3 regions of the Cohnella sp. genome follow, and region 3 is predicted to be linked to each of the others. Evidence: riboswitches for the same ligand, from Rfam matches in the RefSeq annotation. Region 3 holds a riboswitch; each other region holds the start of a gene.

What was found. A riboswitch is a leader RNA that binds a small molecule or an ion and turns the genes downstream of it on or off. The one in region 3 is predicted to bind cyclic di-AMP.
Region 1: linked by a shared signal. The riboswitch ahead of ACESLM_RS01765 (HAD family hydrolase) and the one ahead of ACESLM_RS12350 (resuscitation-promoting factor) in region 3 are both predicted to bind cyclic di-AMP.
Region 2: linked by a shared signal. The riboswitch ahead of ACESLM_RS03980 (C40 family peptidase) and the one ahead of ACESLM_RS12350 (resuscitation-promoting factor) in region 3 are both predicted to bind cyclic di-AMP.

The regions. Positions count from the first base shown of each region.
Region 1 covers NZ_JBEPYQ010000003.1:84,400-94,844, forward strand. The annotation lists gene ACESLM_RS01730 (LacI family DNA-binding transcriptional regulator) at 15-1,052, shown strand; gene ACESLM_RS01735 (ThuA domain-containing protein) at 1,072-1,791, shown strand; gene ACESLM_RS01740 (Gfo/Idh/MocA family protein) at 1,814-2,914, shown strand; gene ACESLM_RS01745 (DMT family transporter) at 3,032-3,973, shown strand; gene ACESLM_RS01750 (M56 family metallopeptidase) at 3,993-5,531, opposite strand; gene ACESLM_RS01755 (BlaI/MecI/CopY family transcriptional regulator) at 5,534-5,908, opposite strand; gene ACESLM_RS01760 (mannitol-1-phosphate 5-dehydrogenase) at 6,026-7,201, opposite strand; gene ACESLM_RS01765 (HAD family hydrolase) at 7,708-8,370, opposite strand; cyclic di-AMP (ydaO/yuaA leader) riboswitch at 8,496-8,637, opposite strand; gene ACESLM_RS01770 (hypothetical protein) at 8,820-9,104, shown strand; gene ACESLM_RS01775 (AraC family transcriptional regulator) at 9,115-10,011, opposite strand; gene melA (alpha-glucosidase/alpha-galactosidase) at 10,160-10,445, shown strand, end outside.
Region 2 covers NZ_JBEPYQ010000008.1:7,492-17,936, reverse strand. The annotation lists gene ACESLM_RS03995 (alpha-L-fucosidase) at 1-1,059, shown strand, start outside; gene spoIIP (stage II sporulation protein P) at 1,352-2,545, opposite strand; gene ACESLM_RS03985 (hypothetical protein) at 2,809-3,264, shown strand; gene ACESLM_RS03980 (C40 family peptidase) at 3,327-3,821, opposite strand; cyclic di-AMP (ydaO/yuaA leader) riboswitch at 3,826-3,965, opposite strand; gene ACESLM_RS03975 (hypothetical protein) at 4,182-4,997, opposite strand; gene ACESLM_RS03970 (M1 family metallopeptidase) at 5,012-7,009, opposite strand; gene ACESLM_RS03965 (glycoside hydrolase family 13 protein) at 7,189-8,853, shown strand; gene ACESLM_RS03960 (HelD family protein) at 8,850-10,445, opposite strand, start outside.
Region 3 covers NZ_JBEPYQ010000031.1:25,649-36,093, forward strand. The annotation lists gene ACESLM_RS12325 (small, acid-soluble spore protein, alpha/beta type) at 1-88, opposite strand, end outside; gene veg (biofilm formation stimulator Veg) at 217-492, opposite strand; gene yabG (sporulation peptidase YabG) at 643-1,521, opposite strand; gene rsmA (16S rRNA (adenine(1518)-N(6)/adenine(1519)-N(6))-dimethyltransferase RsmA) at 1,610-2,485, opposite strand; gene rnmV (ribonuclease M5) at 2,491-3,042, opposite strand; gene ACESLM_RS12350 (resuscitation-promoting factor) at 3,379-4,536, opposite strand; cyclic di-AMP (ydaO/yuaA leader) riboswitch at 4,819-5,038, opposite strand; gene ACESLM_RS12355 (TatD family hydrolase) at 5,218-5,994, opposite strand; gene ACESLM_RS12360 (HD domain-containing protein) at 6,021-7,313, opposite strand; gene ACESLM_RS12365 (AbrB/MazE/SpoVT family DNA-binding domain-containing protein) at 7,642-7,896, shown strand; gene rsmI (16S rRNA (cytidine(1402)-2'-O)-methyltransferase) at 8,011-8,868, opposite strand; gene ACESLM_RS12375 (tRNA1(Val) (adenine(37)-N6)-methyltransferase) at 8,973-9,797, opposite strand; gene ACESLM_RS12380 (sodium-dependent bicarbonate transport family permease) at 10,068-10,445, opposite strand, start outside.

The DNA.
Region 1 (10,445 bases), on a different contig from region 3:
TTTCAGACAGGAAGATGACTTTGACGAACCGCAAAGAAGTCGCTAAGCTGGCCGGAGTGTCCGAGGCGACCGTGTCCCGTGTGCTCAACGGAATCGGGCCGATGAAGGAGTCGACCCGGGAGCGGGTGCTTCAGGCGGCCAAGCAGTTGAACTACGAGTTGAACGCGGTGGCGTCGAGCTTCGCGAGAGGGCGAAGCGGCAACCTCGGCGTCGTGCTGCCCCATGTGCCGAAAGTTCATTTGTTCTCGACGTACTACTTTTCCGAGCTGCTTGGAGGCATCGGGGAAGCCGTTCACTCGCGCGGATACGGGCTGCTGCTGCTGTTCAGAGATCCGACCTCCGTATACGACTACGTCTCTCTGTATCGGACGCAGCGCGTGGACGCCTGCATCATCCTCGGCTCCAGCGCCGCCGAAGAGGAGAAGCAAGCCGTCCATCGGCTGGCGGACGAGCGGCTACCGTTCTGCGTCATGGACCAGAGATTCGACCATCCGCTGCTGAACATCGTAGCCGCGGACCACGAACAGGGGAGCTACGACGCGGTCAAGCATCTTATAGGCAAAGGATACAGGAGAATCGGTTTTCTCAACGGCGCTCCGCAGTATTCGAACAGCCGCGACAGAATGGCGGGATACCGGAGAGCGCTGCTGGAGGCCGGCATCGCCGAGGACGACAGGCTCGTCTACGAGGGCAATTACAGCCGGACGAGCGGCCGGAGGGCGGCAAGTCGGGTGCATCGCGATCTCGGCCGGCTCGACGCGATCTTCGTCGGCAACGACCGGATGGCCATCGGGTTGATGCAGGGACTTAGAGAGCTGGGCTGCAGCCTGCCGGACGATCTGAAGATCGTCGCCTACGACGATTCCGACGCGGCCAGCTTTACGGAGCCTCCGCTGACGACGGTGAGGGTTCCTTTTTACGAAATGGGCAGACTGGCGACGGACCGCCTGCTGACGCAGCTTGCGGACAAGGATAAGTCCGACGCTCCGGCGGCGCTCATTCGCGAGAAGCTGCCGACCGAGCTCGTCATCCGCAAATCGAGCGGCAACTAATTCAACGGGAGGAAGACGGATGAAGAAGGCATTGATCGTATGGGGAGGCTGGGACGGGCATCAGCCGAAGGAAGTGGCGGAGATTTTCCGCGGCCAGCTGGTGGAGGAAGGCTTCGAGGTGGAGGTGTCGGACACGCTGGAAGCTTTCGCTGACGGGGAGAAGCTGAAGGGGCTGGATCTGATCGTGCCGGTATGGACGATGGGGCGCATCTCCCAGGAAGGGGTGAACAACGTTTCCGCCGCCGTGCAGAGCGGAGTCGGATTGGCCGGCTGCCATGGCGGGATGTGCGACGCGTTCCGCGAAAACACGGACTGGCAGTTCATGACCGGGGGACAGTGGATCGCGCACCCGGGCAACGACGGCACGGAGTACACGGTGGAGATCAAGGCGGGCTCCAGTCCGCTGGTCGAAGGCATCGAAGATTTCACGGTGTCGACGGAGCAGTATTATCTTCACGTCGATCCGGCGAACGAAGTGCTTGCGACGACGCGTTTTCCGGTGGCGCCGGGGCCGCATTCGCCTAACAAAGCCGTCGATATGCCGGTCGTCTGGACGAAGCGCTGGGGACACGGGCGCGTGTATTACAATTCGCTCGGACATCAGGCGAACATCATGGGAATTCCGGTCGTCAAGGAGCTGATGCGCCGGGGCTTCAATTGGTGCGCGGAGGGCAAAGCCCTCGCCCCGGCGGACGAATCGGCTCAGGCATACACGGGCATGCAGGACAACCAACTTTAATTCCGGGAAAAGAGGAAACCTCGTGGAGAAAATCAAAGTCGGCATTATCGGCACCGGGAACATCAGCGGCATTTATTTTCAGAACGGCAAGAGGTTCGAGTCGATGGAAGTCGTCGCTTGCGCCGACCTGGACGTGGAGAGGGCCAAGGCGAGGGCTGCGGAATTCGGCGTCCGCGGCTGTTCGGTCGAGGAATTGCTGGCCGATCCCGACATTCAGATGGTCATCAATCTGACGATTCCGCTCGCGCATGCTTCGGTCTGCTTGCAGGCGCTGGAGGCGGGCAAGCACGTCTACGTGGAGAAGCCGCTGGCGGCAACCCGCGAGGAAGGGCAACAGGTGCTGGAGCTGGCCCGGCGCAAGGGGCTGCTCGTGGGCAGCGCGCCGGATACGTTCCTCGGGGGCGGCATTCAGACCGCGATCAAGCTGATCCGGGACGGGTGGATCGGCACTCCGATCGGCGCGACCGCGTTTATGACGAGCGGCGGCCACGAGAGCTGGCATCCCGCGCCTGAATTTTATTATCAAAAGGGCGGCGGACCGATGTTCGACATGGGACCGTACTATTTGACCGCCTTGATCGCGATGCTGGGACCGATCTCGCGGGTGACCGGTTCGGCCCGCATCTCGTACCCGGAGAGAACGATTACGAGCCAGCCGAAGTTCGGGCAGAAGGTGCAGGTCGAAGTGCCGACGCATGTCGCCGGCATTATGGACTTCGCTTCGGGGCCGATCGGCACGCTGCTGACGAGCTTCGATACGAAGGGCGGCTCCACGCTGCCGCGCATCGAGGTTTACGGAAGCGGCGGTACGCTGCTCGTGCCGGACCCGAACGATTTCGGGGGTACGGTCAGCATCTGGCGCGCGGGCTCGAAGGAATGGTCGGACATCCCGCTTACGCACGGCAAAGCCGTGAACGCGCGGGGCGTAGGCGCCGCGGATATGGCCCGCGCGATCCAGTCGGGACGCAAGCACCGCGCGAGCGGCGAGCTGGCCTTCCACGTGCTGGAGGCGATGCACGGGTTCCACGACGCGTCCGAGCAAGGCGCGCACTACATCATGAAGAGCTCGTGCGATACTCCGGCTCCGCTGTCGCTCGGATTGGCCGATTTCGAATTGGACTGATCCGTTCGGGCCGCGGATGTGGTACAATCGATGCGGAATGAGAGAGGCGGCGAATTCGGCCGCCTCGCTTGCGCATCATGTCGCCTTGGCGTGAGAACGGAGACGAGACATCACCAGATGGACAGGAAATGGAAGTATTATGCCGGGCTCGTTGCGGTATCCGTGATATGGGGAGCGAATTTCGGCGTTTCACGGAGCGCGATGGAGACGTTCGATCCGGCGCTTTTTGCCTTTTTGCGGTTCGGATTGGCCGTTCCGTGTTTTTTTCTGCTGTTGAAATGGAAGGAAGGCAGCATCGGCCTGCCGTGGAAAGCCGTGCTTCAGCTTGCGGGGATCGGGCTGGTCGGGGTGACCGGCTTGGAGATCGCGGTTATGTATTCGATCAAATACACGACGCTGGCGAACGCGTCCTTGCTGAACGTGGCTCCGTGGCCGATCTTCGCCGCCTTGTTCGCGCCTTTGTTCGTGAAGGAGAGCTTTACCCGACGTTTGGCGGTCGGAGGGGCGGCCGCGATCGTCGGCGTTACCTTCATCATTCTGGGCGGCAAGGAAGGCTTCGACTTGTCTTCCGACCATATGATCGGCAATTTGCTTGCGTTCGGAGTCAGCGTGGTCGGCGCGCTGTTTAACTTGAGCTGCATGTCGCTGATGAAGCGTTACTCTTCCTTGCGCGTAAGCGCCTGGTTTATTCTGTTCGGCAGCTTGTTCATGATCCCGTTTACGCTGGGCGGCTGGGGCAAGGTGGATTGGAGCGGTCTGGGAGCGGGACATTACGCGGCGATCGCTTATAACGTGATCGTCTGCACGGTCGTCGCGTTCGTTGTCTGGAACGCCAGCATGTTCAAGATCGGCGCGGCTCGCGCCAACTTCTTCCGCTACGTCGTGCCCGCGGCGGCCGTCATTGCCGGGCTGCTCTTCTTCGACGAGTCGATCTCGGGCTGGCAGATCGTCGGAGCCGTCTGCATGGCGGCGGGGCTCGTCTGGATCAGCATGGAGAAGAGGCGCGAACCCGCCCCCGTTCTGACCCGCATGGAAACGAGAGAAGGAGTTGTCCCTTGACGGGGCAACTCCTTCTTTGTCATTTCGCTTCGGTTCCGATTACGGTTACGGATAAGGGATCGACGTATTCTCCTTCTTTAAGCGTCGAGTAATGTAGATGGGGACCGGTGGATTCCCCGGTGCTGCCCATCTGTCCGATCAAATCGCCGGACTTCACTTCGTCTCCGGCTTCGACCGCGAGCTTGTCCAGGTGCCGGTATTCGGTGACCCACGCTTCGCCGTGCTCGATCTTCACCGTCAAGCCTTTGGCAGAGTCGTATTCGGACTGCACGACTGTGCCCGCGCCGGCCGCGAAAATATCCGATCCGGCTTTGCCGGCGATATCGATGCCGTCGTGCAGCGATTTTTCGGATGTGGTCGGATGGATGCGGTAGCCGTAGCGCGAGCTGATTTTCGCGTCTTCCGGCATCGTGAGCCGCAATTGAATTTCCTTTGCGCTATCGTGGTTCGTTTCAACGGCTTGAGCGGGCTGCGGCTCGCCCTTGTCCGCCGCGAGAGCGGACGGCAGCAGTAAAGCTCCGGCCAGAATGAAGACGGCGGCCCCGGTATATAAGGCTTTCTTTCGAGCTGGTTTGTAGTCTCGGATCATCACGATTCTCCTTGCGATCAGTTTTTTGCTTCCGAAGAAACCGACTCCCGATAACGCGACTTTCCGCGCGGCTCCGATTTCCAGCAGCTTGATCATGCAGGACGCATAGGTTTCCTTGGAGGCAATGGCATTCAGCACGTTCGCGTCGCAGGCGCTTTCCTGATCGATGCGCATTCTCCTCAGCCCGTACCACGCCAGCGGATTAAACCAATGCGCGGAGACGAGCGAATACGCCAGCAAGTTGACCCAAATATCCTTTCTCCGGTAATGGGCCAGCTCATGTCTGAAGATGCATTCCCATTCGGCTTCGGCCAGACGTCCGGCCAAATCCCGCGGAATCAGCACGACCGGGGAGAAAATGCCGAACAGTGCCGGTCCGGACACGAGACGGGTCAAGCGAAGCTGAACGCCGGGGCGGATGCCGCTGTCCGCGCGGATTCGCGCGAACATTTTTTCCAGCTCGCGGGGGACGGTCAGGCCGGGCTCTCGCCGTAGCGCCCGGGACATGGCAAGATGTCCGGCGAGCGGAAACAGCAGCGCCAGAGCGATGCCGGATAGCCACACGGCCGCAGCGATTCGAAGAAGAAGGTTGTCCGGAGCCCTATTGGAGCTCGCGGGTTGTGAAGCTGCCTCTTCTCCTTCGAATACGGCTACGCCGCTTGTCCCCTCTGAAGCTTCCGCTGCTGCGGCGGCCGAGAGGTTTTCGGCGCGAGATTGAATCGCGTCGAAGACCGGCAAGCGCGTTTCCAGCGTATCGGGCACGGGCAGCCATCTCAGTTGGTTTCCTACGTCTCCGGGCAGCAGCGGGATCAGCAGCTTCGCGAGCAGCAGGAACCACAGGGCGTACTTCCAGCCTGGGGACAGCGTCCTGCGCCACAGTCGCAGCGCCGCCGCGAGCAACAGCGCGAGGACGGCGGCTTCCGCCGAGCCGACGAGCGCTTGCCCGAATATTCGGATCGCAAGCTCCATCGTCATTTCTCCTTTTCCCGGAGCAGGTCTTTCAACTCCTTGATATCGTCGGGAGAGAGCTTGCCGGATTCCAGGAAGTGCACCATCATCGGTTTAAGCGCGCCTCCGTAAATTCGGTCGAGGAAGGAGCGGCTTGCTTCGCGAACGCATTCCTCTTCGTTGACGAGCGGGAAGTAAGCGTACTCCCGCCCGTCCTTGCGGAAGCCGAGAGCTCCCTTCTGAACAAGTCTGCCGATGAGCGTCTTCACCGTCTTCGGCTTCCACGATTTCGTCCCGCTTAAGCGGGAAATGATGTCGGCGGCCGTTAATGGCGACGTTTGCCATGCGATTCGCATAATATCCCATTCCGCGTCCGAAATGGGTGGGGATTCGGGCATGTCGGTTCCTCCGTTCGTTCATCGCCGGCGATGAATACGCCAAAGATTACAACTGTAGTCTACAAGGGTAGATTACAGTTGTAATCGATTTGTGTCAAGCTGTCCGCGTCGGAAAATTTACGGCGTAGGGGCGGAGCGGGCCGGGGATGCCGCTTTGAAGCGATGGTAGCGGAGTAGGATATCCTGGTGGAGGGCGTGATCTTCGGGGATTCCCATATGCTTGCGGATGACGTGTCCGACGCCTCTCTGGCGAATGGAAGTTTGCAGAATGACCGCCTCGAGATCCCCGTCATCGTCGTACAGCAGCGCAGAGGCCATGGCGGATGCGAGATGCGGAACCGGAATACCGTTGTCGAAGGCTTGCAGCGCCGGACGCACCAGCCTTTCGTTGCTGGAAAGCTTGCGAAGCGGAGAACGTCCGACGCGGGCGATCTTGTCGACGATGGCGGCGTTCTCGAATCTGCGCAGCGTGCCGCGTACGTATTGGCTGTGTTCAGCCTGGCTGAAGCCGTGTTTGGAGACGAGCAGCCGGGACGTCTCCTCCAGCGTCCGCTCGACGCTTCGCCGCAGCTCCGGGTCGCGCATCGATTCCTGGATTGTCCGGTAGCCTTGCCGGTATCCGTAATAAGCGGCGACGGAATGCCCTGTATTGACGGTAAACAGCTTTCTCTCGACGTACGGCTCGAGCGAGTCGACGTATTGGGCGCCTTCGATGACGGGGAAGAGATCGAGCGAAGGGACGCGCTCGATAATCCATTCGCAGTAGGGCTCGACTTTGACGGCGAGCGGGTCGGCGTGCTGCTGCGGAGGGACGATGCGGTCTACGGCCGCGTTCGGGCAGACGAGCATGCTGTCCGCGAGCGGCTTCCATTCCGGCGCCAGATGGCGCATGATCCATTTGCGCAGCAAGGCGCTTCCGTTCATCGCGTTCTCGCATGCGATCACAAGCAAGGGGCGGGGCCTCTCTGCCAGGCGCGCTTCGATTCCCCGGGCAATCGGCTCCGCGATCTCGGGAAGCGCGGACGCCCCGACCGCCGTCGTAATCACATCCGCTTCCGCGACCCGTCTGATGACGGCATCCCGGTCTTTGAGGCTGACGGCGGTCACGTCGCTTACAAGAGTGCTGCGCTCCGGCTCTCCGGCGTAGGTGACGGTGTACTGCTCCTTTAGCTGCAGGGCTTTGACCTGGCCGGCGTTGCGGGCGGCGAAGCACACTTCATAGCCCGAACGGGACAGCATCAGTCCGATAAATCCTCTTCCGATATTTCCTGCTCCGAACTGTACGGCTTTCATAATCCGTTCCTCCTCTTCGCGTGATGAATGTTGCTCTTCCGTGTATGCTCGATCGTTCGTTAGAAAAGACCGCTTGGATTTTCGTTGGGAGCTATCGCCATTAATTTTCTGATTAATCAGAAAATTAATGGCGCAGAAGGGGCGATGGTGGTGCTGCTTCGTGTTCGTTGCAGTTTTCAGCCCCGTGCGGCGCGACCGCAGCGAACCTCAACCTCGTGCAGCGCGACGAGGGCAAATACAGCGACCTGAGGCAGCGAGCTTCAATCCCGCGCAACGCGACGAGGCCAAAAAAAGTGCCTCGGATCAGCGAACCTCAACCCCGCGAGTCGCGACGAAGGCCAAAAGAATGCCCTGAAGCAGCGAACCTCAACTCCGCGCAACGCGACGAAGGCCAAAAAAGTGCCTCAAAGCAGCAAGCCTCACCCCCGCGCGGTATCAAGCCTCGACTTAGCGATAGCGGGCTCGAACCCTCGCGCATGCCACACCCCCGACTGGCGTCGTCGATCTCAAGACGCTTCCGAACGGCCGGCTAGATGGCGGAAGTCCAGCTCCGCAAGCGAGCTGGCCCGGTAAGGAGATTTCGGGAAGCCCAGCGTTTCGGTCAGCACATTCGGAACGACGACGCACACCGTTCCTGCGGCGATCGCAGCTTTGGCTCCGTTGGGGGAATCTTCCACCGAGATCGTCTCTTCGCCGCGAACACCGAGGATGCTCATCGCTTGCAAGTACAGCTCGGGATTGGGCTTCACTTTGCTAACGTGATCGGAAGTGCGAATGCACTCGAAATAGTCGGTCAGCTTCAGGCGATCCAGATGAGTGCGAACCCAATGCTCGGAGGAGCTCGAAGCGAGGCCGATTTTAATTCCGAGCGCTCTGGCCGACTCCAGATAGCCGAGAACTCCCGGACGCACCGTTTCCTGCTCCATTAGTTCGGCGTGCTTGTCGTGAACGGACCGGCGGAAAGCCGCCTTGTCGATCGGCAGGCCAAGGTCGGTCATGAGATATTCATAGGGATTAAAAGCGTGCAAGCTCGTGCCGATGCATTGCGAATATTGCTCCAGCGTCAGCTCGACGCCGTGGGAGCGGTACGCTTCGCGGAACGCCCGGTACCAGGCGGTCTCCGTATCGATGATTGTTCCGTCGAAGTCGAAAATAATGGCTTTGATCATGAACAGTCTCCTTTCGCGCTTTCCGCGCCCGATAGAATGTTCCGGATGGTCCATCCGGAAAGAGAAAACGGCAAAAAGGGCCCCTTTCTCAGGGCCCGGCTTCCGAAAGAAACTGAAGAAGCAAAATATAGACCCATCTTCCGCAGACGAGGTTAGCTGACGGACTCGGGAAGATGGTCTCCCTACGTTCATATGCGAACGATTCGCCCCAAAAGTGGTTCCCCCGCTTTTCGACGACGAGCGCCGAAAACTAAGCGTGTTATAACTGTAACTCAAAGTCAATTTAATGTCAAGTTATATTACATTATATTTGAATAAGGGGTTTAATGTAACTTTATATTACATTAATATGCCGCGTTAATGGTTTGAACGAGCTAACCCCGGGGGGAGGAGGGCAATGTTGTCAGGTTAAAATTTGTCGCCCCCGGTCCTGGCGAATAGGTTGAGCCTTGACGGGACCGAGACTGCGAGGCCAAGGCCAAAAAAGTGCCTCGGCGCTGTCCAAGCCGCGCGGCCAAGGCCAAAAAAGTGCCTCGGCGCTGTCCAAGCCGCGCGGCCAAGGCCAAAAAAGTGCCTCGGCGCTGCCCAAGCCGCGCGGCCAAGGCCAAAAAAGTGCCTCGGCGCTGTCCAAGCCGCGCGGCCAAGGCCAAAAAAGTGCCTCGGTGCTGTCCAAGCCGCGCGGCCAAGGCCAAAAAAGTGCCTCGGTGCTGTCCAAGCCGAGCATAGTACGCTGACAACATTGAGCTAACCCCTCCTCTCCTCGCCCGCTCCGACCGGAACCTTACGAAGCACCCTGCGGTATTCCGAAGGAGAGAGGCCGCTCCACAAGCGGAACTTCTTGGAGAAATAAAGCGCATCGCCGTAACCGACGGACGAAGCGACCTGCTCGATCGTCATGTCCGAGGCAAGCAGCAGCTCGGCCCGCTGCATGCGCATCTGCAGCAGATACTGCATCGGCGACATGCCGGTCGACTGTTTGAACAGCTTGCACAGGTGGGTGCGATGGTAGCCGAGCATTGCCGACATGCCCGAGACGGAGATTGGTTGGGCATATTGCAGCGTCAAATACTGCAAAGCCTGCTTCACGACGTGATCCGAATCCGTCGTCGCTGCGCCGCCTGCGGAGACAGAGAACCGCTTCTTGGCGCGGGCGGCACCGAGCTGGTGCAGCAGGAGGCGAAGCCAGCCTTCGGCTTCCAGGTTGGACAGTTCCGCGCCGAGCGAAGCCTCGAAGCAGCGGCGGAGCTGCTCATAGGCGTTGCGGAGATGCGGATTCAGGCTGCCGGAGACGACGGGGGATTCGGGAGTAACGCCGATTGCGTCCATGGCCGCGGCCGCGCCGGGGCCGTTGAAGGCGAACCAGGCGTACCGCCAAGGCGCGTGCTCGTCGGCCTGGTACGAGAACAGCTCCCCCGGAAAGATGGCGAAAGAGTCCCCCGCGCCGCAGCGGTATCCGATTCCGCCGATTGTAAAATCCCCGTGCCCGGACAGAACGGTGTGGATCAAATAGTAGTCGTGAACGGCGGGTCCCATTTTGTGCAGTGGGACCGGCTGGCCTTCCCCGCTGAAGAGAACGGCCAACTCGCCGCCGGAGGGGGAGGGGTTCATGCCGAGGACGTACTCGTCGTGATCCGGATTCATCGCGTCCACCTGCCTGTTTCCTTTTCTCCCACTATAGCAAACAAACGACAAATGTCCATATAAATGCGCGATGCCTCCATACTCTTATGAGTGCGCTTGCTTTACATTGAGAGTAGCCAATCATTTTAATCAGCCGGAGGTTATGAACTTGTCCAAAATTACTTTTATCGGCGCGGGAAGTACGGTTTTCGCCAAAAACGTGCTCGGGGACGTTATGCACACGCCTGCGCTGCAAGGCTTCGAGATCGCTCTGTTCGACATCGATCCGGTTCGTCTGAAGGATTCCGAAAACATTCTCAATAACATCAAAAAGACATCCGGAAGCAGCTGCGTCATTAAGTCCTACAGCGACCGCAAAGAGGCGCTTCGCGGAGCGAAATACGTCGTTAATGCGATTCAGGTAGGCGGTTACGACCCTTGTACGATCACGGATT
Region 2 (10,445 bases), on a different contig from region 3:
CCATGGGATCGCCATGAGCCGAGCTACGGGGATTCGCCGGCGTATAACGCCTTCTTCTTGAACCAGCTTCGTGAACTGCTGACCGGTTACGGCGAGCTGTTCTGCGTCTGGTTCGACGGAGCGTGCGGCGAAGGGGCGAACGGCAAGCGGCAGGTGTACGATTGGGATGCGTATTACGGCTTGATTCGCGAGCTTCAGCCGAACTCCGTCATCTCCGTCTGCGGACCGGACGTGCGGTGGTGCGGCAATGAGGCGGGACATACGCGGAAGTCGGAATGGAGCGTCGTTCCCGCGACGATGCGGGATAACGAGAAGATCCAGGCCAATTCGCAGCAGGCAGACGACGGCGAGTTCGCCAAGCGCGTCGGCTCGGAGGATGAGGACTTGGGCAGCCGCGCCGTGCTTGCGGGAGCGAGCGAAGCGGTCTGGTATCCGGCGGAGACGAACACGTCGATCCGTCCTGGCTGGTTCTACCATGCCGCGGAAGACGACCGCGTGAAGACGGCGGACGAACTGATGGAGCTGTACGAGCGGACCGTCGGAGGCAATTCCACTTTCCTGCTCAACTTGCCGCCGGACAGAAGGGGACTCCTTCACGAGAACGACGTCGCGCGGATGAAGGAACTGGGCGAGCGGATCGGACGGACTTACGGCGCCGACTTGGCTGCCGGAGCTTCCGTCCAGGGATCGGCTGGGAAAGATGCGGCGCACGGAGCGGAGCGCTTGACCGACGGCGACCGTTCGACGTTCTGGCAAGCTCCGGAAGGCGCGGAGCAAGCCGAGTTCGTGATCGAACTCGGAAGCGGGCTGGCGTTCGACCGCGTCGTGCTCGCGGAGAACATACGCGAAGGCCAGCGCATCGAGCGTTTCCGGCTGGAAGCGTCGTCCGGGGACGGGGAGTGGCGGCCTCTGTACGAGGGTACCGTCGTCGGTTACAAGAAAATTTGCCGCATCGCCGAGACGACCGCCAGCCGCTTGCGCCTGACGATCGAGGAGTCTCGCTGGAGCCCGACTTTGACCAGCGTTGGCGTGTATCGGAGCTTGGCGGTTGAGCAGTAAAGGGAAACTGTCCCGCAAACGATCAAACGTGGCCAACAGAAACGGCGCTGCAACGGGTGATTCCGCTGCCAGCGCCGTTTTTTTGCGACGATTGACCAGTTTGCGTACATGCAAAGCGAGTTGTTCTAAGAAATCGTGCAACGCCACCCCAATGACGGTCAAACGGAGGGCGTTGTTCTAAGAAATCGTGCAACGCCACCCAAATGACGGTCAAATGGAGGGCGTTGTTCTAAGAAATCGAACATTGGCACTCAGACGAGGCAAGCGCCTTCGCCGTCCTATGGTAGTTTTTCTACTTGAGAGACTTGTAATAAGCCGAGAAAACATCGGCAAACGCCTCCGCAGCGAGACGGCTTTCCTCCAACGTATTGTTGGCGCCCCCGATTTCGAGCAGCAGACTGCCCGGAGAGAGAGATTGGTTGTATTCCCCGTTGCCCTGGTGGGCGCTCTTGGAGATGACGCCGCGGGACAGGCCGGGATATTTCTTGTTCAGCCGCTTGTTCAGCTCTTCGGCCAGCTTCTGGTTGGCGGCGTGGTTCGGATGGGCAGTGCCGATAACGAACAGGATGCGTGCGTAGTTTTTGCCTTTGATTGCGATCGTCGTATTTTTGCGCGGAACGTCCGCGTCTCTGTGAATATCGAAGAAATAGGCCAGTGAAGGATTAGCCTTCTTGGCTTTGGAAATGGCTTTGCGAGATTCCGCGTAGGATTGCGAGAAGCCCAGCTTCTGAACTCTCAGTCTCTCGGCAAAATCCGTGGTTTCCACCAAAGAACGGATTCCCGACTTGTTCAGCATTTCTCCCAAATGTCCGCCTACCAGGGTAATGTTGATTTCGGGATCGTCGACGGAGGAGCCTTTGGCGTTGCGCGCGACGTTTTTCCAAGATTCCCGGTTATGGGTGTGGTAGATGTATACTTTCGGCACGTCGCCTTCATCGAGATTCGTCTTGACGACCCAATTAGCTACGTAGGCCCGATTTCCGTCTGCAAGCGAAACGAGATACCAATCTCCCTCGACCGCGGCGATCGGCAAAGTATCTCCCGGGGCGGCCTTGCCTACGATGTCGTAGTCCAGTCCCGGTCCGCTGCGCAAATTGGTCGTGTCCACGAAAACGACGTAGCGAAGAGGATTTTCGGTCTCGACCACCCAACTGGCGACGTAAGCGCGATCCCCGCTCGGAAGCGGCACGACGTACCAATCTCCTTCCGTATTGACGATCGGCAGCGTAACTCCAGGCACGGCTTTGCCTACAATCTCATAATCCAACCCCGGTCCGCTCCGCAGATTGGTGACATCCACGATTTTGACGACACTTCCGGGCGTCGCGACGGATGAATTCTGGCTGACCGGTTCGTTGGCCGGCTCAGTCCCGATGGCAGGGGCGGCCGGCGGGGATTCTCCGTAAGCCTCGGAAGCGGAAACGAAAGAGACGAATAGTAGCAGGACGACTGCGGCTGCACGGGTTGCGATTTTACGAAGAAACAAAGCATCCTCTCTCCCTGTTCGAAAATTCGTTTATACATTTTTCGACAGGGTTGAAGTAAAAGCCTGCTGTATGTCGGAAAATTATCATGAGAAGTTCGCGAGCGATGTCGAATAAAGGTGCTATGCACAAGAACGTATGTTTGGCATAATGAATGCAAAGGATAAACGGCGAGTGAAGCACACTCCGATAAGCGCCAGAAGGCGCTCGGGGCGTGCTTTTTTTCGCGTGTGCGGAAGTCGTCGGAGAGGGGATGTGGTGTATAATGAAGGTAACGGATCGGCGCAAGAAGGAGAAGCTGAAGCTCGATCAAATGATCGCAGCAAGCACGCGCACGGACGATGAGAAGCGGCAGCTGTTTGCGCAGGAGTTTGCGCGCCTGAAGGAGACGATCGGGGAGACGCTGGACGTCATCCGGGACCTGCATCAGCAGCGGCTGCTGCCAATCGGCGACATGGACCGGATCTTGCAGGTGCTGGGGAACATCCTGAACTACTTATACCGACATTACGGTGAATATAAACAAACGGAAGAGGAGGTACGCCGAATGTTCAAAACGTATATTCCGGAAGCGATGAAGAAAGGCGAAAAAAAGGCCAAAATCAAGGTTGCCCGCAATTTGCTGAAAATGGGCTTGGATGTAGGCATGATCGCGAAAGCGACGGAGCTGACCCCCGAAGAGGTGACGAGCCTGCAGAAGAAAAAAAGTTCTGTCCAGTAGTCTAAGGCACTACTTAAAGGAACAAAGGCCCGCTATAGGCGGGCCTTTGTCATATAAAAGAATTATTGCTTAGCGACTTCCTCGGCTTCGATCTCCGTTGCGATTTTCTCGTAGGTCTCGTCGCTGAGAATTCGGCGAGCTCCAAGATAACGCTTGGCGTAATAATTGTCGTCGAGGGAGGTAATCGTCACGCCCTTGGAAGCGGCGTGGGCGAACTTGTTCTTGCCGATGTAGATTCCGACGTGAGAGACGCCGCTGCCGCTCGTATTGAAGAATACGAGGTCCCCAGCGCGCAAATCGTCGTCGGAGATCTTCTTGCTCTTCTCCCAGCTGTACATGTCCCGCGAAGAGCGGGGCAGGTCGATTCCGAGTTCATTGAACACGTATCCGGTAAAGCCGGAGCAGTCAAATCCCTTCGGTGTCGTTCCGCCGTACTTGTAATCCGATCCGATCAGCGGAGCGATCGCTTTGTCGAGCTTCGAATCCGCGAATACGCTGCCGACCTGGAATGCCAAGAGCAAAGCAAGGCCAAACAAGAAGACTGAAACTTTACGCAAAACCGGCGACTCCTTCCAATGCCTACGAGGTTAGCTTAAGGGTTCGGTAGAAGGTCCCCTATGGCTTCTTTGAAGCAAAGCCAACTCACCCGAAAAGATGGTTCCCCCGTTCCCCGATTCACGGGAACTCGGCATTTTATGATTTCTTTAGCTTTATATATTCGGTTATCCTGACGAATTTCCTGCATCTTCTATATTAGAATTCCTTAATCTAGGGACGGCCATTAGGCTCGGATACCCCTCCTTTCGTCCCGAATGTATCCCGCCGATAATAACGCCAAACCCCGGCTGCGGCCGGCAAGCGGCGCAACCGGGGAATGTCCCGGGAAGAATATTGTCGATTGTCGGGACGTGATAAGCCTACGATTTCGCGTCTCGCCATACGTGAAACTGGGATGCGGAAGTCCACAGCTTCAGCAGGGAGCGCACGAAGTGAAAAGCTTGATGCAGCGTCACGGCGAGGAAACCCGACCAGAGCAAGGAGATTGCCCAGGCTGCGGCGGACACCGCAAGTCCGATGCCGAGCATGACGAGCGTAATGCCCAGCAGGGGGAAGGCCCGGCGAAACGCCAACCCCAAACTTCTGACGATACCTTCCCGCGCAGCCGCTCCGAACTGCATGAATTGGCAGACCAGATGTACGGCGAGTCCGTACAGCAGCCATGAGGCCGCGTAAGGGAGCAGGTCGAGGAGCCAATTCGTCAGCGAAGGCTCGGAGAAAAAGCGGTCCTTGGCCATCGGCAGCAGCCATGCGGCGGGAAGCAGGAGGAGCGCGTTCTCCATCCAGTAGAGCAGGGTGACCGGCTTCCATGCCCGTCGCACCCCGGACAATACCCGCGTTCCTTCCTCCTCGGCGGAGTGGCGGAAGGAGTAAAACAGTCCGGCATTGATCAGGGGGGTTAGCACCATCCTCAGGAGAAGCAGTCCGCCGAGCACCCAGAGCACGTCGTCGACGAGATCGGTTTTCAGCAGGCGGAACTGGGCCTCGATCAGGAACAGATGGGCGGCGTCGGAATTCGGATGTTCGTCGGGATAACGCGCGAGTACGGGCGTTACGACCGAATCGACGAACCGGTACAGGAAAAATCCCCACAGCAGACGGTACAGGAACAGGAGAACCAATACATATTTATGCCTGACGGTCATGTCCCATCCCATTTTTAGTCTTTCGCGCATTTTCTTCCCTCACCTCACCAGGCCAATGATCCGAACAGACCTTCTATAATCTGGGTTATTCCGGTTGCATACCGGGAGCGCTGTTCGGGCGGTACTTCGGCTTTGAGATAATTGTTGTACTTGCGATTGTCGAGCACGATATGGTTGCCGGGATCGATCGTCGCGTAGAGCAGCGGGGAGGCCGACTCCAGCTTGAGCTGAACGTGGGGCTGAACGCCGTCCCAGCGCTTGCGTACCGACTGGCCGTCCTGGAACTGCAGCCATACCGATACCGCTTCCGGGCTGCCCCCGTTGCGCCGAAGCAAGACGATGCTCTCGTAGCCGGTGTCCGTCTTTCTCGTCTGAATCGTTTCCACCGAGAAATCCGCCATTTCGCCGCGCTGCACGTAAGCCCGGAAGAAGTCGGTCCATTTCTCCTTCGTCACCGTCTCCACGACTTTCTGGAAGTCCGAGAAAGAAGGATGCTTGAACTTGTACTTCTGAAAATAGGTTCGCATGATCTTGCTCATCGTTTTGTCCCCGACTTGCTTCTCCAGCGCGAAGAGCACGAGCTTGCCCCGCAGGTAGACGTTCTCGGCGTATCCGTCCGAGGAGCTGAACTTCCAGGAGGAGAGGCTCAGCGGCTCGGGATGGGTCATATAGCTGGCCTCGATCGGCAGATTGGGCAGTACGCCGTAAATGCTGGCCATCAGCTTATCTTCGGTGTAGGACGTAAAGCCTTCGTCCAACCAGGCTTCTTCGAATTCGTTGGAAGCGACGAGCCCGTACCAGTATTGGTGGGCGATCTCGTGGACGAGCGTTCGTTCCAGCTCATAGCCGGGATTGTCGTCCCGGGCCGACGCTCCGGTGACGAGCGTCGGATATTCCATGCCGCCGGCACCGTTGCCGCTTGCCGGAGGGACGACGACGGAGAGAGTGGAATAGGGATATTCTCCGTACCACTGTCCCAGCTTGGCTAACGCGGACTTGGCAGCGTGCATGTAGCGGTCTTTCAAGTGCTGATGGAGCGGGTCCAAATAGAGCTTGATCCGAACTCCGGGAATTCCGGGCGAAGAGAACGAATCCTCCACGTACACGAAGTCCGGAGAAGCCGACCAGGCGAAATCGTGCACGTCGTCGGCATAGAACTGGAAGCTCTTGCGCCCGCCGGAGACGGCCGGGGTTTTCGTAAGGAAGCCGGTAGCCGCTACTTTATAACCGTCCGGAACCTCGATGCGAACGCTGTAGATGCCGAAGTCCGAATAAAATTCGGAATCTCCGTGGTATTGGTGCAGATTCCAGCCCTCGGAGGCGCGCCCCCTCATTCCGGACGTCTCGTAGACGGGAATTTTGGGAAACCATTGGCCGGCCATGACGAAGTTGCCGGATTTGCCCATGCGAGCGAAGATTTCGGGCAGCAGAACGTTGAACTTCATGCGCAAGGTGACGGATTCCCCAGGATTGACCGGTTCGGGTAGCCGGAAAGCCGCCAGCGTGCGGTCGTTGCGGTTGCCGTCGTCCGGCTGCACGTAATGGACTCTGGGCAGAAGCGTTTCCCCTTCCTCAGTGGTCAGAGAGGTAAGCTCCATCCCGCCGTAGCCGCCTTCTTTCATTTTGTCTCCCCTGAGCTTACCTCCCGATTCGCGGAGGAACGTACTGCCGGGCGCGAAAGCGTTCGGATATAGATGAAGGTACATCTCGGAGACCGCTTTGCGCCCGGGATTTTTCCAGGTAACGACCTGCTCTCCCAGCAGGGTTCCGCTGTTCTCGTCGAGCGAGACGGAGATGTGGTATTCCGTTACGCGATTGCTGAGGACGACGGCTTGCGGTTTCTGCGGAACGTCGGGCCCGGGATTGGGCTCGGACTTGGCTTCTGCCGCGGGCGGGCCGGCGGCGGGAAGATCGGACAAGGAAGACGCGGGCAGGGCGTATTGATCGACCCAAGCGTCGGCAAACCCGAATCGGACGGACATGACAAGTACGGCAGCGGCGGCGACGAATAGCAGCATTCGCAGCGAACGGCGCTTAGGCATACGGATAACCCTCCCGTTGACAAGCATCTACGAGATATATATGTAGGTTGTCCGCGGATTATATCTGGAGTTTCGGGCCAAGCTACTATGAATTGTAGTTGACAGGGATTTCGCAAATCTTTTAATATGAAGGAAGAGTGCAAACGTTTGCGCAAAATGAGAATCGAGGAGTTGGCATCATGAACGGAAAATGGTGGAAAGAGGCGGTCGCCTATCAAATTTATCCCCGCAGCTTTATGGACGACAACGGTGACGGCATCGGGGATTTGCCGGGCGTCATCTCGAAGCTCGATTATTTGAAGGAACTCGGCGTCGACGTGCTCTGGATCTGTCCGATCTACAAGTCTCCCAACGACGACAACGGGTACGATATTTCCGATTATCAGGACATTATGGACGAGTTCGGCACGATGGCCGATTTCGACCGTTTGCTGGCAGAGGTTCATTCCCGCGGGATGAAATTGATCCTGGATCTGGTCATCAACCATACGTCCGACGAGCATCCGTGGTTTATCGAATCGCGTTCGAGCCGGGACAATCCGAAGAGAGACTATTATATTTGGTCCGACGGGAAGAACGGGGCGGAGCCGAACAACTGGGAGAGTATTTTCAGCGGCTCAGCGTGGGAGTACGACGAGGCAACTGAGCAATATTACATGCACGTATTTTCTACCAAACAGCCGGATTTGAATTGGGAGAACCCGCAAGTCCGCCAAGATCTGTACGCGATGGTCAACTGGTGGCTGGATAAGGGCATCGACGGCTTCCGCGTGGACGCCATCTCCCATATTAAGAAGATTCCGGGCTTCCCGGACATGCCGAATCCGGACCAACTGCGCTATGTGCCTTCCTTCGAAGGCCATATGAATCGCGAGGGCATTCACGTTTTCCTGCAGGAGATGAAGAGCGAGACGTTCGACAAGTACGACGTCATGACCGTCGGAGAAGCGAGCGGGGTGACGGTGGATGACGCGGAGCTGTGGGTCGGAGAACAGCGGGGCGCGTTTAATATGATTTTCCAATTCGAGCATATGGGGCTGTGGCAGAAGACGGCGGACGGTTCCGTGGATATCCCGGCGCTCAAGAAGACGCTCACCCGCTGGCAGAAGGGGCTCGAAGGAGTCGGCTGGAACGCGCTGTTCCTGGAAAATCACGATCAGCCAAGATCGGTATCGACGTGGGGAGACGACCAAACCTACTGGGAGCAGTCGGCGAAAGCGTTCGCGACGATGTATTTTCTCATGCAGGGGACTCCGTTCATCTACCAGGGCCAGGAGATCGGGATGACCAACGTCCAATTCCCTTCGATCGACGACTACAACGACGTAGCCAGCAAAAACCTGTACCGCACCGAGCTCGAAAATGGCAAAACCCACGAAGAGATCATGCGGGTCATCTGGAAAAACGGCCGCGACAATTCCCGGACGCCGATGCAGTGGAACGATCTCGACCAAGCGGGCTTCACGACCGGCACGCCTTGGCTGAAGGTTAACCCTAACTATAAGGAGATCAACGTCGAGAAAGAGCTGAAGGAGCCGGACTCGATCTATCATCATTACCGGAAGCTGATCGCGCTGCGCAAAAACAATCCGTCGGCGGTATACGGCGCGTACGACCTGATTCTGCCGGAGCACAAGCAGATCTATGCCTATACGAGAACGCTAGGGGAAGACAGGCTGCTCGTGATTGCCAACCTGTCCGCCGAAGCGGCCGAAAGCAGGCTGCCGGACTCCGTCGTTTATTCTTCGGCTGAGCTGCTGCTGATCAGCGGAGAGTCGGGAGACCGCAACCTGCGCGATCTCCGGCTTGCTCCTTACGAAGCGAGGGTCTATCGTCTCGTTTAAGCTTCCGCGATCAGCGGGCTTGGCAGCCCGAGATACATCAGCGTGAGACGGTGAAGCGCGCGCGTACAGGCGACATACAGAAGCTTGGCGTCCTGCGGCGCGGCCGCATAGCGGCGGTCGTCGGCATCCGCGACGAGCACGGCGTCGAATTCGAGTCCCTTGGCCAGATACACGGGAACGACGGTAATGCCTCCGCGGTATTGGGTTTGGTTCTCGGCGATCAGATTCGCCTCGATGCCGCTTGCTTGCAGCAGCTCAGCCAACCGGGCGCAGTCGTCGTCCGTGCGGCACACGATCGCGATCGTCTGCATGCCGCGCTCCCGGTTGTCCCGGATGAAGCGCTCGATGCGAGGGAGTCGATCCGTCTCGGCGTCCAGCTTGGCGACCTCCACCGGATCGCCGCTGCGGAAGACCGGAACGGCAGGAGGCAGACTCGTGCCGGTATGCGGCAGGATGCGGTTGGCGAACTCGATGATTTCAAGCGTCGAGCGGTAGCTTTGCTGCAGGGCGTGATAGGAACGGTATTCCTCCGCGAATACGTCGGACAGTTCCTCCCACCTCTGCACGCCGCGATACGCATGAATGCCCTGGGCCAAATCCCCGAGAATGGTGAACGAGGGCTCGCTCATGAACGCGTTCAGCAAGGCGATCTGAAGCGGGGATACGTCCTGGGCCTCATCGACGACGACGTGGTCGAACGAGAGTTTCTCCGCGCCGTTGAAGGCATAATGGATCCAGACGAGCGCGGGCAGGTCCTCGTGCCGGACTTCGCCTTTTTTCAGATAGGCTTTCGTGCTCTGAACGATGTCCTTGGGGATGTCCGCCGCGCCGTCCGAGGAGAACAAGCGCTGATAGAAGCTTAGGGCGTCCGCTTTGGGCAGCTTGCTCACGTAAGCTCTCAGTCGCTGCTTGCCGGTCTTGGCCCTATCCTTGCGGATCTTCGGGTCGCCGATCTCTCCGAGCTGCATTTCCAGCCAGCGGTTGATGCGGGCTTGCAGCCGCTCCAACCGCGGGGCGAGCGGGTAATGGCGGTATTCCACCTCGAACCATTCGCGAATGTTGGCGGTTGGCAGCACGCGGCCCTCCCAAGGCTCGAACGGCTGAGGTTCGAGGAAGCGCGTTTCCAGGCTCCTCAGTTGCTCGTCCAGCAGCGCTTTGAAAGCGAGCGATCCCTTATATCTTCCCGGCGTTTCGTCGTTGATCTGCGGCCTGGCGCCTGCGAGCGAGAACCACAGTTCTCCTTCGGAGGCGTCTTTGGCCAGCTTGACGTTGCCGCTGAGCCGGTCGAGCGCCCAATCCGCGAACGTCGTCTGTTTGACGTCGCCGACGCCGAGCTCGGGCAGCACGCCGGAAATATAATCGAGGAACATCGTGTTCGGCGCGAAAATAATCATCCGCTCCGCGCGAATCTGCTGCTGGTACTGATAGAGCAGGAAGGCGAGCCGGTGCAGCGCGACCGTCGTTTTACCCGAACCGGCCGCACCCTGGATGATCAGCGCCTTGTGGCGCGGAGCGCGGATGATGCGGTCCTGCTCGGCCTGGATCGTGGACACGATGTCGCGCAGCTTATTGTCTTTCTTGTCTCCGAGCTT
Region 3 (10,445 bases):
CTTCTCGCTGAACCTTGTCGTAGATGCCCAGGTCCTTCGCCAACTCCGCTTTGAATTGCTCCGACATGACGCTTCTTCTTCTGCTCATCGTACGCCTCCTGCTCTCGATGTCTTGGGACGTTCAAGATTAGAATGCCTCGGATGTTCCGCAGGCATGCAAAACGGGCAGCACGGCGCCTTCGGATCGGCGCGGTGCTGCCCGTACTATTCAACCGTCTAATGCGACAAATAATTGATGCGAACCTGACCGTCGTCATTGCACAGCATCACTTCAACGGATTCGGTCAAAATATCGGCGTAGCTGTACGAAACCCGCTTGAACGTGTGCTGCTCCTGGTCCAGCTTGACAATGAAAACCGATGGGTAGATTTCTTCCAGAACCCCCGTGCGTTCGATGGTTTTGCGTCGTCCACCGTTGGCGCGGAGCATGATTTTGGAACCGACGTGAGGCTCCAGGCTTCGCTTGATATCGAGAAGCGTGTTTTTAGCCATGATCCACTACCACCTCTTTCCCTGTAAATTATATCTAAAAACAGGGGAGGTGTCAAATGAATCAAAATATTATATCAACGATGCGGATTTACTGTCAACGGTCATTTTCCTTGAGATTATCCGGTTTTTTTAAAAGATCCTTCATTTCCGTCACAAAATGTTCACATTTTGTTCAGAACTGGCTGCTTTCAAATTCGGGACGCCTATCCGGTAACGCCCCATCGTCTCGATGCCCCCTACGCCCTGCTTGCCGCTGATCGTATGCGCGATGACATCCGTAATGTTGATCGTGTCGCGGAACGGCGTGAACGCCGCGCGTACGGCCACATAGACGGGATCGAGCGCATGGATCATGATGCGGCCGGGAGAGCTGGCGAAATTCGCTCCCGCCTGAAGCAGCGCCTCGAAATGGGATTGGCATGCGCCCGCGACGACGACCAGAGAGTCCCGACTGCGCTCGTAATCCCTGGCGACGTTCACGGCGTGCACGAAGTTCAAGGAGTTCTTGTAGCTACTGAGCTGCTGCAGGTCCTGCCGCTGCTTCAGGACGCCGTCATGGCCTGTGATGACGACGATATCCGGATGGACTTGGGGAAGCATGCGCAGCAGCATGTGCGGCATCTGCGATTCATGGCAATGAACGCCTTCCGCGGGCACCTTCAGCTGCGCGTATACCTGCATGCTCTTCTTCAGATAATTCGGGTCGCCGTCCAGATGAAGCACTTTGCCCGGCATTTCGAAGAACGGCTGCCTCCGGTCGTCCAGCGCTCCCATAAACCCGATGCGGCTGAACTGTCGGCTTCGTTCCTCGCTGATCTTGCGCAGCGATTCGTTCGCTTTAATACGCGCTTGGCGCGTCCCTCCGAGCTCGTCCGGGTTTCGTACCGTTTGAAGATCCTCGATCGGCGCATCCGCCAGCAAGCGATAATCCGTCCCTCTGAGCACGGCTTGCCGAGCGGCGAACGCCGCGACCCGGAATAACACGTCTCCGCCATAGGATTTCCGTACGACTAGATCCCCCTGCTTCATGGGCCACTCACCTCTCCGTCTATCCTATGGAGTCATGAGACGATGGGTGCGCGTCCGGGGGAACGGGATTCGCGCCGACGGGACGTTTTTATCCGAGCATGCCGCTGCGGGTCAGCGCTTCGCACACGGAGGCGAACTCCTCCAGAGACAGCGTCTCCGCACGCCGCTCCGGCTGAATGCCGATCTCCCGAAGCAGATCTCCCAGCTCGGCTTTGCGGTCCTTGCCCGAGAAGGCGGACAAATTGTTCGCCAACGTCTTGCGGCGCTGCGCGAACGAAGTCTGAACGACGCGGAAGAACTTCTCCTCGTCCGCAACGCGAACGGCAGGCTCCGGTCGGCGCTTCAGCTTGATGACCGCCGAGTCCACGTTCGGCTCGGGGATGAAAGCCTTGCCTGGCACGACGCATACCAGCTCGGGCTCGCAGTAGTATTGGACGGCGATGCTCAAGCTGCCGTAATCCTTGCCTCCCGGCTTGGCGGACATTCTTAAGGCGACTTCCTTCTGCACCATGACGACGATGTTCTCGATCGGCAGCTTGTCCTCCAGCAGCTTCATGATAATCGGCGTCGTCACGTAATACGGAAGGTTGGCGACGACGCTGACGCCGGCCAGGCCCGCGAATTGCTCCTGCCAGAGAGCGTGCAAGTCGGTCTTCAGAATATCGCTGTGGACGATGCTCACGCGCTCGTAAGGGGCCATGACGTCCTTCAGGATCGGAATGAGACGCCGGTCGATCTCCACCGCGGCGACCTTGCCCGCGGCCTTGGCAAGCCTCTCCGTCAGCGAGCCGATTCCCGGGCCGACCTCCAGCGCTCCGCGGGTTCCGTCCAATTCCGCCGCGGCGATGATCCGGTCGAGCACATTCCCGTCGATCAGGAAGTTCTGCCCGAGACTCTTCTTGAACGTAAACCCGTGCTTGCGAATAATTTCGCGCGTCCGGTTCGATGTGGCGATGTCGTGCATGCTGATTATCGTCCTTCCCGCTCCAACTGTTCCAGCGCCGCCTGAAACTCGGCCTTCGTAATCCGGAACATGAGACATCTCTTATAAAATTGTTTGCCGTTCGCGTAGCCGATGCCCAGAATTTCTCCCATCCGCTCCCTGCGGCTTGCGGACGCGGCATGAACGATGAGTCCGGCTTCGAGCAAGTCGTTCCATTCGATCTCCGCAGGCTCGTCCGTATCCGTCTCCGGCCCGCGAACCCGGTCCAACGCGCGGCGGATCGCCTCATCGGACGCATGCTCTACGCCGATGCCCCTGCGCCCGCGCGCCTCGTCCTTCGTCAGGAAGGCATGCTTGCACCCCGGCACGCGCTCGGAGACGATCTTGCGGATGCGTTCCCCCGGAGAGTCCGGATCGGTCAGCACGATCACCCCTCTGCGGGCTTGCGCAAGCTCGATCCGCACGAGCACGTCTTCCCCGATTGCCGAGCCTCCGGTCTCGATTGTGTCGGCGCCTACGGCCCGCTTAACCGCCGTCGTATCGTCCTTGCCCTCCACGACAATCATTTCTCGAATCATTCGTTTTCATTCCGCCTTTACTCCGCGCATTCCTTCAAGCGTATACGAGATCGCGGAAGAGGGCAAGTCCGGATGGTCGGCCCTCTAGGGCGTGTATGCATACTCCGAGGGTAGCAGATATGGCCGAATTTTTGTTCCATGCAAGGAACTTTTGTGAAGGCGTACCGGGGGTACGTCAAGCAAAAGTGACGAAGCAGGGGGCGAAAAGGCGGTGATAGATGCCCCTGAGCGGGTTTGCATACACGCCCCTAGCCCGCGCAACGCAAAAATCGGGAAGAAGCCCCAAGAGGCTCTTCCCGACGTAAAGCTCTATTGCATCGCAGCCGACCGACGCGACTAATCCGAGGACGGTTTGACCGGCCCGATCACGTATACCGTATACCCGCGTTTCAATCCGAACTTGTTGGCATACGATTCGCTGTCGTAGTAAATATCGATCTTCTTGCCCTTGACGGCGCTGCCCGTATCTTCCGCCCGGCGGAAGCCGATGCCTTCGATGTAGACCCACCAGCCCAGAGGAATGACTCTCGGGTCGACGGCGATCGTACGGCCTTCCTTCACGGTCGTTCCCGAACGGGTAACTCCGTAGCCTTCGTCCCCCTTGCTCTTGCCCGTGGAAGCGAAGTCCGCGGAATACGCGGTCAACGTTACGTTGCTCAGCATCCGTTTCACTTTGACGCTCTTGCCGTTCAGCTTGACGACCTTCGCTTCCGCGGCTGTCGGCGGTCCATTGTACGACGCCAGAGCCACTTCGGCCTTCTTCTTCGTTCCGATCGCGACGACCTGCTGCACGGCCGGCTTGGCGATCGTCTTCTCGATCATTTCCTGGCTGATCAGCTTGCCGTCTTCGTACACCTTCTCGGTTTTGTAGACGACTACGCCTTTTTGACCTTCGGTAACGACCTTCGTCTTGCCTTCTTCAAGCTCCGCGCTCTTCTGCTCCACAACCTTGAAGGCGATCGGGCGCTGGGTCTCTGTAACCTCTTTGCGCACGCGGACGACCGACACGGTCATTCCTTCCCGCAAGGGACTGCCAAGCTCCGGAACGACGCGGTCGTGCTCGGCCAGCTTGATGTTTAACGACTCAATGACTCCCCTAATCGTATCTTCGCTCGAATAAGCGATTTGCTGTTTGCCATCCGCTTTGATCATGACGCCTACCGCCCGGTCGATGACGAGCCGGCTTCCCTCTTTCAAGAGATCCGTGGCCGCCAAGGAGAGATGGTCGTTAGGTCCGATATAGATGTCCTGTTCTTCAAGCAATCCGAGCACGTTCGACGTTTTCGTGGAAATCACCTTCGAAACGCCGTTGTCGATAATCGTGATGCTCTTGGTCGCCGCCTTCTGCAGCAACGATACGAACATGATGGTGATGGCAAAAACGAGAATTGCGGCCAATAGCGCTGCACGCAAATGCTCATGCTTCCAACGCAGTGCGAAAAGCTTGCCGGTCGGTCGTGGATCATGGGTTTCCTGTACAGGAATTGCGCCCATATCTCGTTCCTCCTTCATAGCCCCGCCGTCGACTGTAATGCATGAATATTGTCAGACGCGACTAATCCAAAATGGTTAACGACTCTTGGCGATCGGACTCGAAATTTTCGCGGATTTCAGCCGGATCGATCAAGCGCCGCCTTCCCCAGTTCAGAATACTCACATGAGAGCATGTTACCCCAGGCAGTTGTGCTGGCAACACAAAAAGCCATCGAGACAGAGGATCTGTTCGTGGCTTCCGCATGATTGGAATTAAGCTAAGTAAAGTAGCGGCACGAGGGTGACCTCTCTCTATCACGCTTGCGGGGTTAGCTGTCGGATTCGGGCAAAGAGAGTCGCCCTAACGGCTGCATGCCCGACGCGTCACTCAGATAGAGCCGCCGTCCCGGCACTTGCCGTATTCACCCCAAGATTGCTCGGACCGCATTGGACGCTCACCTCATGATCGTCGCCGCGTTGGGTCCCCCACTCTCCCGTTCGGGAGATTAAGCGCACTGGAAAAGGAATGTCGTATTCAAACTTTCTGATGAAGATCATAACCTCTGCGCGATAACGGTGTAAAGACGACCGATTGAACGAATTTGCCCATTTTTAAGGAAAAACGATCGGAACCTGCGCGATAATCGCAACAAAAGTCAGTTTTTTCTTCGAAGTGGTCCGTTTTTCTTCCGTTTCTTCCGTTTATCTCGTTATCCCAAAACAGCGCCGGGCATTTTCGCTTGTAATTTCTGCAAGTTCCTCCAAAGAAATGCCTTTAATCTCCGCCGCCGTCTCGGCGACCAGACGCACGTAAGCGGACTCATTTCGCTTCCCTCGATAGGGGTGAGGCGTCAAATATGGAGCATCGGTTTCGATCAGCAATCGATCCATCGGAACCCTCTCCAACACCTCTTTCGGAACGCGAGCGTTCTTGAAAGTGACCGGTCCGCCGAAGGAAATATGGAAATTCATATCCAGGCATATTTTGGCCGTCTCCCAGCTTCCGGAGAAGCAGTGCATGATCCCTCCGACCTCCGAAGCCTTCTCCTCTTTCAGCAATTTTACAATATCCTCGTGCGCGTCCCGATTGTGAATGACGATCGGTTTGCCGATCCGTCGCGCCAACCGAATCTGTTCCCGGAACACCGTGTGCTGAACGTCCTTCGGCGAAGTGTCCCAGTAATAATCAAGCCCGATCTCGCCGATCGCGACGACTTTCGGATGGGTGGTGCACAGCCGTTCGATCCAGGCCAGATCTTCTTCCAGCTTCATGTCGACCGCATCGGTCGGATGCCAGCCTACAACGGCGTAAATAAACGGATATTTCTCCGCCAGCTCCAGCGTAGTCGGGATCGTTTCGCGGTTAAATCCGATGTTGACGATCGTGTCCACGCCGGCTTCCAGCGCGCGTTGAATCATTTCTTCTCGATCGTTGTCGAACTTGCGTGAATCGAGGTGGGCATGGGTGTCGATAAGCATGTCGATTCATATCCTCTTTTCTTCTATTATATAGACAATCTGGCGCGCGTTTCGGGACTGAGCAGATGAGCGTGAGGCAATAGCCGCTCCTCTGGGTAATAGATGTAATAGTTGCCCCGGTGCAAGCCCGCAATGGAGCGTATAATATCGGATTGGACCGAGATTTCCGTCAACTGATCGCGCTTGTCCAACAGCAGGATCGGAGGCTTCTCTTTGCCGTCCGGAAGCGCTCCCGGCTTGTAGACGTCATAGGGAGAATCTTCGGGGGTATCGACTTCCATATGATAGGAAGGATCGAGGCCGATGCTTCGCCACTGGCTGCGGACATCATCAAGCCATTCCCTGTATTCTCCGGTCAGCGGAGCGTACTTGTACAGCTGACGGTTCAGGAAACGCCGGCACAGATCCGACAGCAATTCGTCTCGCTCTTCCGACCACTGGCCGAACGCCGTCTGCACCATCGCTTCGTCGAGCTTCATATATTGTTCCAGCGTAACGGAGCGCGACAGCAAAGACCGGATCGGAGCTAGCATAAAGGAGAACTCGTATCCTGACGACAAGAGCTCGCTCGCCCTGCGGAAAATTTGTCTCAGCAGAATTTCGGAGCTGCGGGTGACGGGATGGAAGTAAACCTGCCAATACATCTGGTACCTGGACATCAAGTAGTCTTCGACGGCATGCATCCCGCTATCCTTCACGACGATTTTTCCCTGGAACGGGCGCAGCATGCGCAGAATACGGTCCAGATCGAACGTGCCGTAGTTCACTCCGGTAAAATAAGCATCCCGCAGCAGATAATCCATCCGGTCCGCATCCAGCTGACTCGATACGAGACTGACGACGATCGGCTTTTCGTACTTCTTGCGGATGACCGCGGCGACTTTGTTCGGAAATTCGGGGTCGACCTCGCGCAGCACGCGGTTGATCTCCGTGTCGCCCAAGACGACATTGCAGGTCCATTCTTCATGATCCGTACCGAATATTTGCTCCAAAGAATGGGAAAACGGACCATGTCCGACATCATGCAACAAAGAAGCACAAAGACTGAGTAATTTTTCCTCTTGCGGCCAGTCGCCGTATCCATTACGCTCAAACTGAGAAATTACTTTTCTTGTAATTTCATATACACCCAGCGAATGGGAAAATCGACTGTGCTCCGCCCCATGAAACGTAAGATAGGAGGTGCCTAGTTGGCGGATTCTTCGGAGTCGCTGGAACTCCGGCGTATTGATGAGCTTCCAGACGGTTAGATCCTGCACGTAGATGGAATGATGCACAGGGTCCTTGAAAACCTTCTCCTCATGTAATTTCGTCAACATGGACATCACCTCATATTTGTCAGCTTTCGACAAAGTCTTTGTCAAAAAATCGATTAAAGTCGAATTTTGTCGAATATCGTTTCCCTTTAATTTTCTCTTCGCCTAATTCCGCTATTTTTGAGAGATCGCCATAACTGAGAGGATTCTCAGACTTTATTTCAGGATTTTAAGTAATTCCTACATGCTTTCAGGTTGACTTTTTTGGGAATGGTTGGTACGATAGAGTACGGAAAACAGTGAACTTTGTCGAAAACTGGCGATAACGGACATAACTAGATTTACACGTTCGTTTTGTACTTATTTAATCTTACGAGAGGGGTATTACCAAATGATGAAATCTACCGGTATCGTACGTAAAGTCGATGAATTGGGACGGGTGGTTATTCCGATCGAGCTGCGCCGCACGCTTGGCATCGGAGAGAAAGACGCTCTGGAAATTTACGTGGACGGCGAGCGCATCATGCTTAAAAAGTATGAGCCAGCATGCATCTTCTGCGGCAACGCGGAGAACGTCACCTACTTCAAAGGAAAAATTGTTTGCAGAGAATGTTTGAAGGATTTACCTTCCCCTGTGACAAATTAGAGAAAATAGTTTATAATAAAATTTGTATTCTAATAATTGTTAATTCCAACCTTTTTATACTCCTTGCCCCCTCCCGATGTCGATCTCGGGAGGGAATTTTTTTGCTTTGCGGTACTACTCGTCTCCATTCTCCTCGAGCAGCGCCCGGTAGACGTCCCGCTTCGATATTCCCCGATCTGCCGCAGCCGATTTCATCGCATCCTTGCGGGCTTGTCCGGCCGTCTCATAATGCGCGACATGCTGCGTTAGCGATACGGAAGTCCACCATGCGTCCGCTTGCTCTGCGCTCGCCTCCCGATTTCCGTTTTCCGAACGCGTTCCTTCTATTAATATACAACATTCCCCGAGCGGAGCGTTCTGCTCGATGTGCGCCAGACAAGCCTCGACCGTGCCTCTGACGACCTCTTCATGCTTCTTCGTCAGCTCGCGAACGATGGCCATTTTTCGGTTGCTCCATCTCTCGCCGATCGCCGCTACGGTTTTCTTGAGCCGATGAGGGGACTCGTATAAGATTAGCGTTCCGCTCTCGCCCTCCAAACCTTCAAGCAGCTTGTGCACGCCCTTGCGTTCGCGCGGCGGAAAACCGACGAACAGGAAGCGATCGGTCGGCAGGCCGGAGATGATCAGCGCCGACAACGCGGCGTTCGCGCCCGGAATCGGCACGACAGGAATGCCGGCAGCGGCGGCGTCCCTCGCCAGATCCTCTCCGGGGTCGGAGATTGCGGGAATGCCGGCGTCGCTGACAAGCGCCACGTGCTGGCCTTCCAGAAGCAGCCGAATCAATTCGGGACCGCTGGCCTCCCGGTTATGCTCATGATAGCTGACAAGCCGATTCTGAATGTCGAAGTGCGTCAGCAGCTTGCGCGTCTGCCTCGTGTCCTCGGCGGCGATCAGTTGGACCTCCTTGAGCGTACGAATCGCGCGAAACGTCATGTCCTCCAGGTTGCCGATCGGCGTCGCCACCAGATACAGCGTGCCCGGCTTCTCGCGCGCGGCGAAGCTCTTTTGAACCGTTGCCGTCTCCGAGGAAACTGGGCTCGTTGCCGGACTTTCTCCGCGCTTGTCCTTTGTTTTGTTCACGACCGTTTCTCCTCCCCCTCCCGATTTCTTTTGACCGCCGGCGTGCGTCCGTTCGTTCGCTTAAAGTCGGGCAATTCCGCCGCTTGACCGTAAAATACGGCCAACAGCTCCTGCGTATACTCCCCGTCCTCTTCGTAGACGATCAGCGGCGGCAGCAGACGGACTTCGGGCCTTCCGTCACGCGTTCCTTCTATTAATATCATATTCGCCTCCGCATCCTTGCGGGGGTGCACGAAGCGAATTCTCTTCGGCTCGATCCGGTAACGGCGCATCAGATCGATCATATCGGCCATCCGGCTCGGGCGGTGGACCATCGCGACTTTTCCTCCGGCCTTTACGCTCCTGGCGCACGCCGCGACGACGTCCTCCAGCTTGCAGCCGATCTCGTGCCGGGCCATCGCCTGATGAATATTTTCTTTGCGGTCTCCGCTGGCCACCGGCAAATACGGCGGATTCACCGTGACCGCATCGTACAGTTCGCCCTCCGGCTTCCACTCGCGCAGATCGCCTTCTATAATATGTATCCGATCGTTCAAGCGATTAAACTTCACGCTCCTGCTCGCCATGTCTGCAAGGCGGGGCTGAATTTCGACGCCGTCGATCGTCGCAGCCGTCCTCGTCGTCAGCAGCATCGGAATAACGCCGTTCCCCGTGCACAGATCAAGTATACGCCCCCTCGGGGGCACTCCGGCAAATCGAGCAAGCAGCACCGCATCGAGCGAGAAGCTGAACACTTCGGAGCTTTGAATGATTTTCAGATCGTGGGTAAGGAGATCGTCCAGCCGTTCCCCGGGCTGCAGAAGCTGTCGTTCCGCGTTCACAGGCTCGTGCCTCCTCTTCTATATACTTACGCCACACTTAGCTTACTTGATTCGACGCTTGATCGCAAACCGGCTTGCACGTTGTCTTCAAGCCCGACAGAACGGTGATCGAGGACCCGGTTTCGGGTTCCCCGTTGGTCGTTTCGACCGGACCTCCGCCAGGCGCTCGCGGCTCATGCCAACGCCGTTGTCGACAACTGCGTTGCGGAGAACATCCGCAGGGTGTACACGAAAGAGCCCCTGCATCTAAGCGATGCGGGGGCTCGGTACTCACTGAACCCAATGGGCAGCTGCAAAATAGAAAGGAATTCCGATGATGAGGTTTAAGGGGAACGTTATTCCCAGAGCCATTCCCAAGTAAATGGAAGGGTTGGCTTCCGGCACGGATGTCTTTAGGGCCGCCGGTGCCGCAATATAGGATGCGCTGCCGGCCATCACCCCCATCAAGGCCGTCCCGCCGAGCGATAAGCCAACAACATCTCCTATTATTACGCCTAGGACGCCACACCCCAACGGCATGAATAGACCAAACAGGATTAGCTTCATTCCGTGTTTTCTTACTTCCGGCAGTCTCTGTCCGGCAGTTATCCCCATGTGGAGCAAAAACACCATTAAAACGCCTTTATACATATCTATAAACAGGGGTTT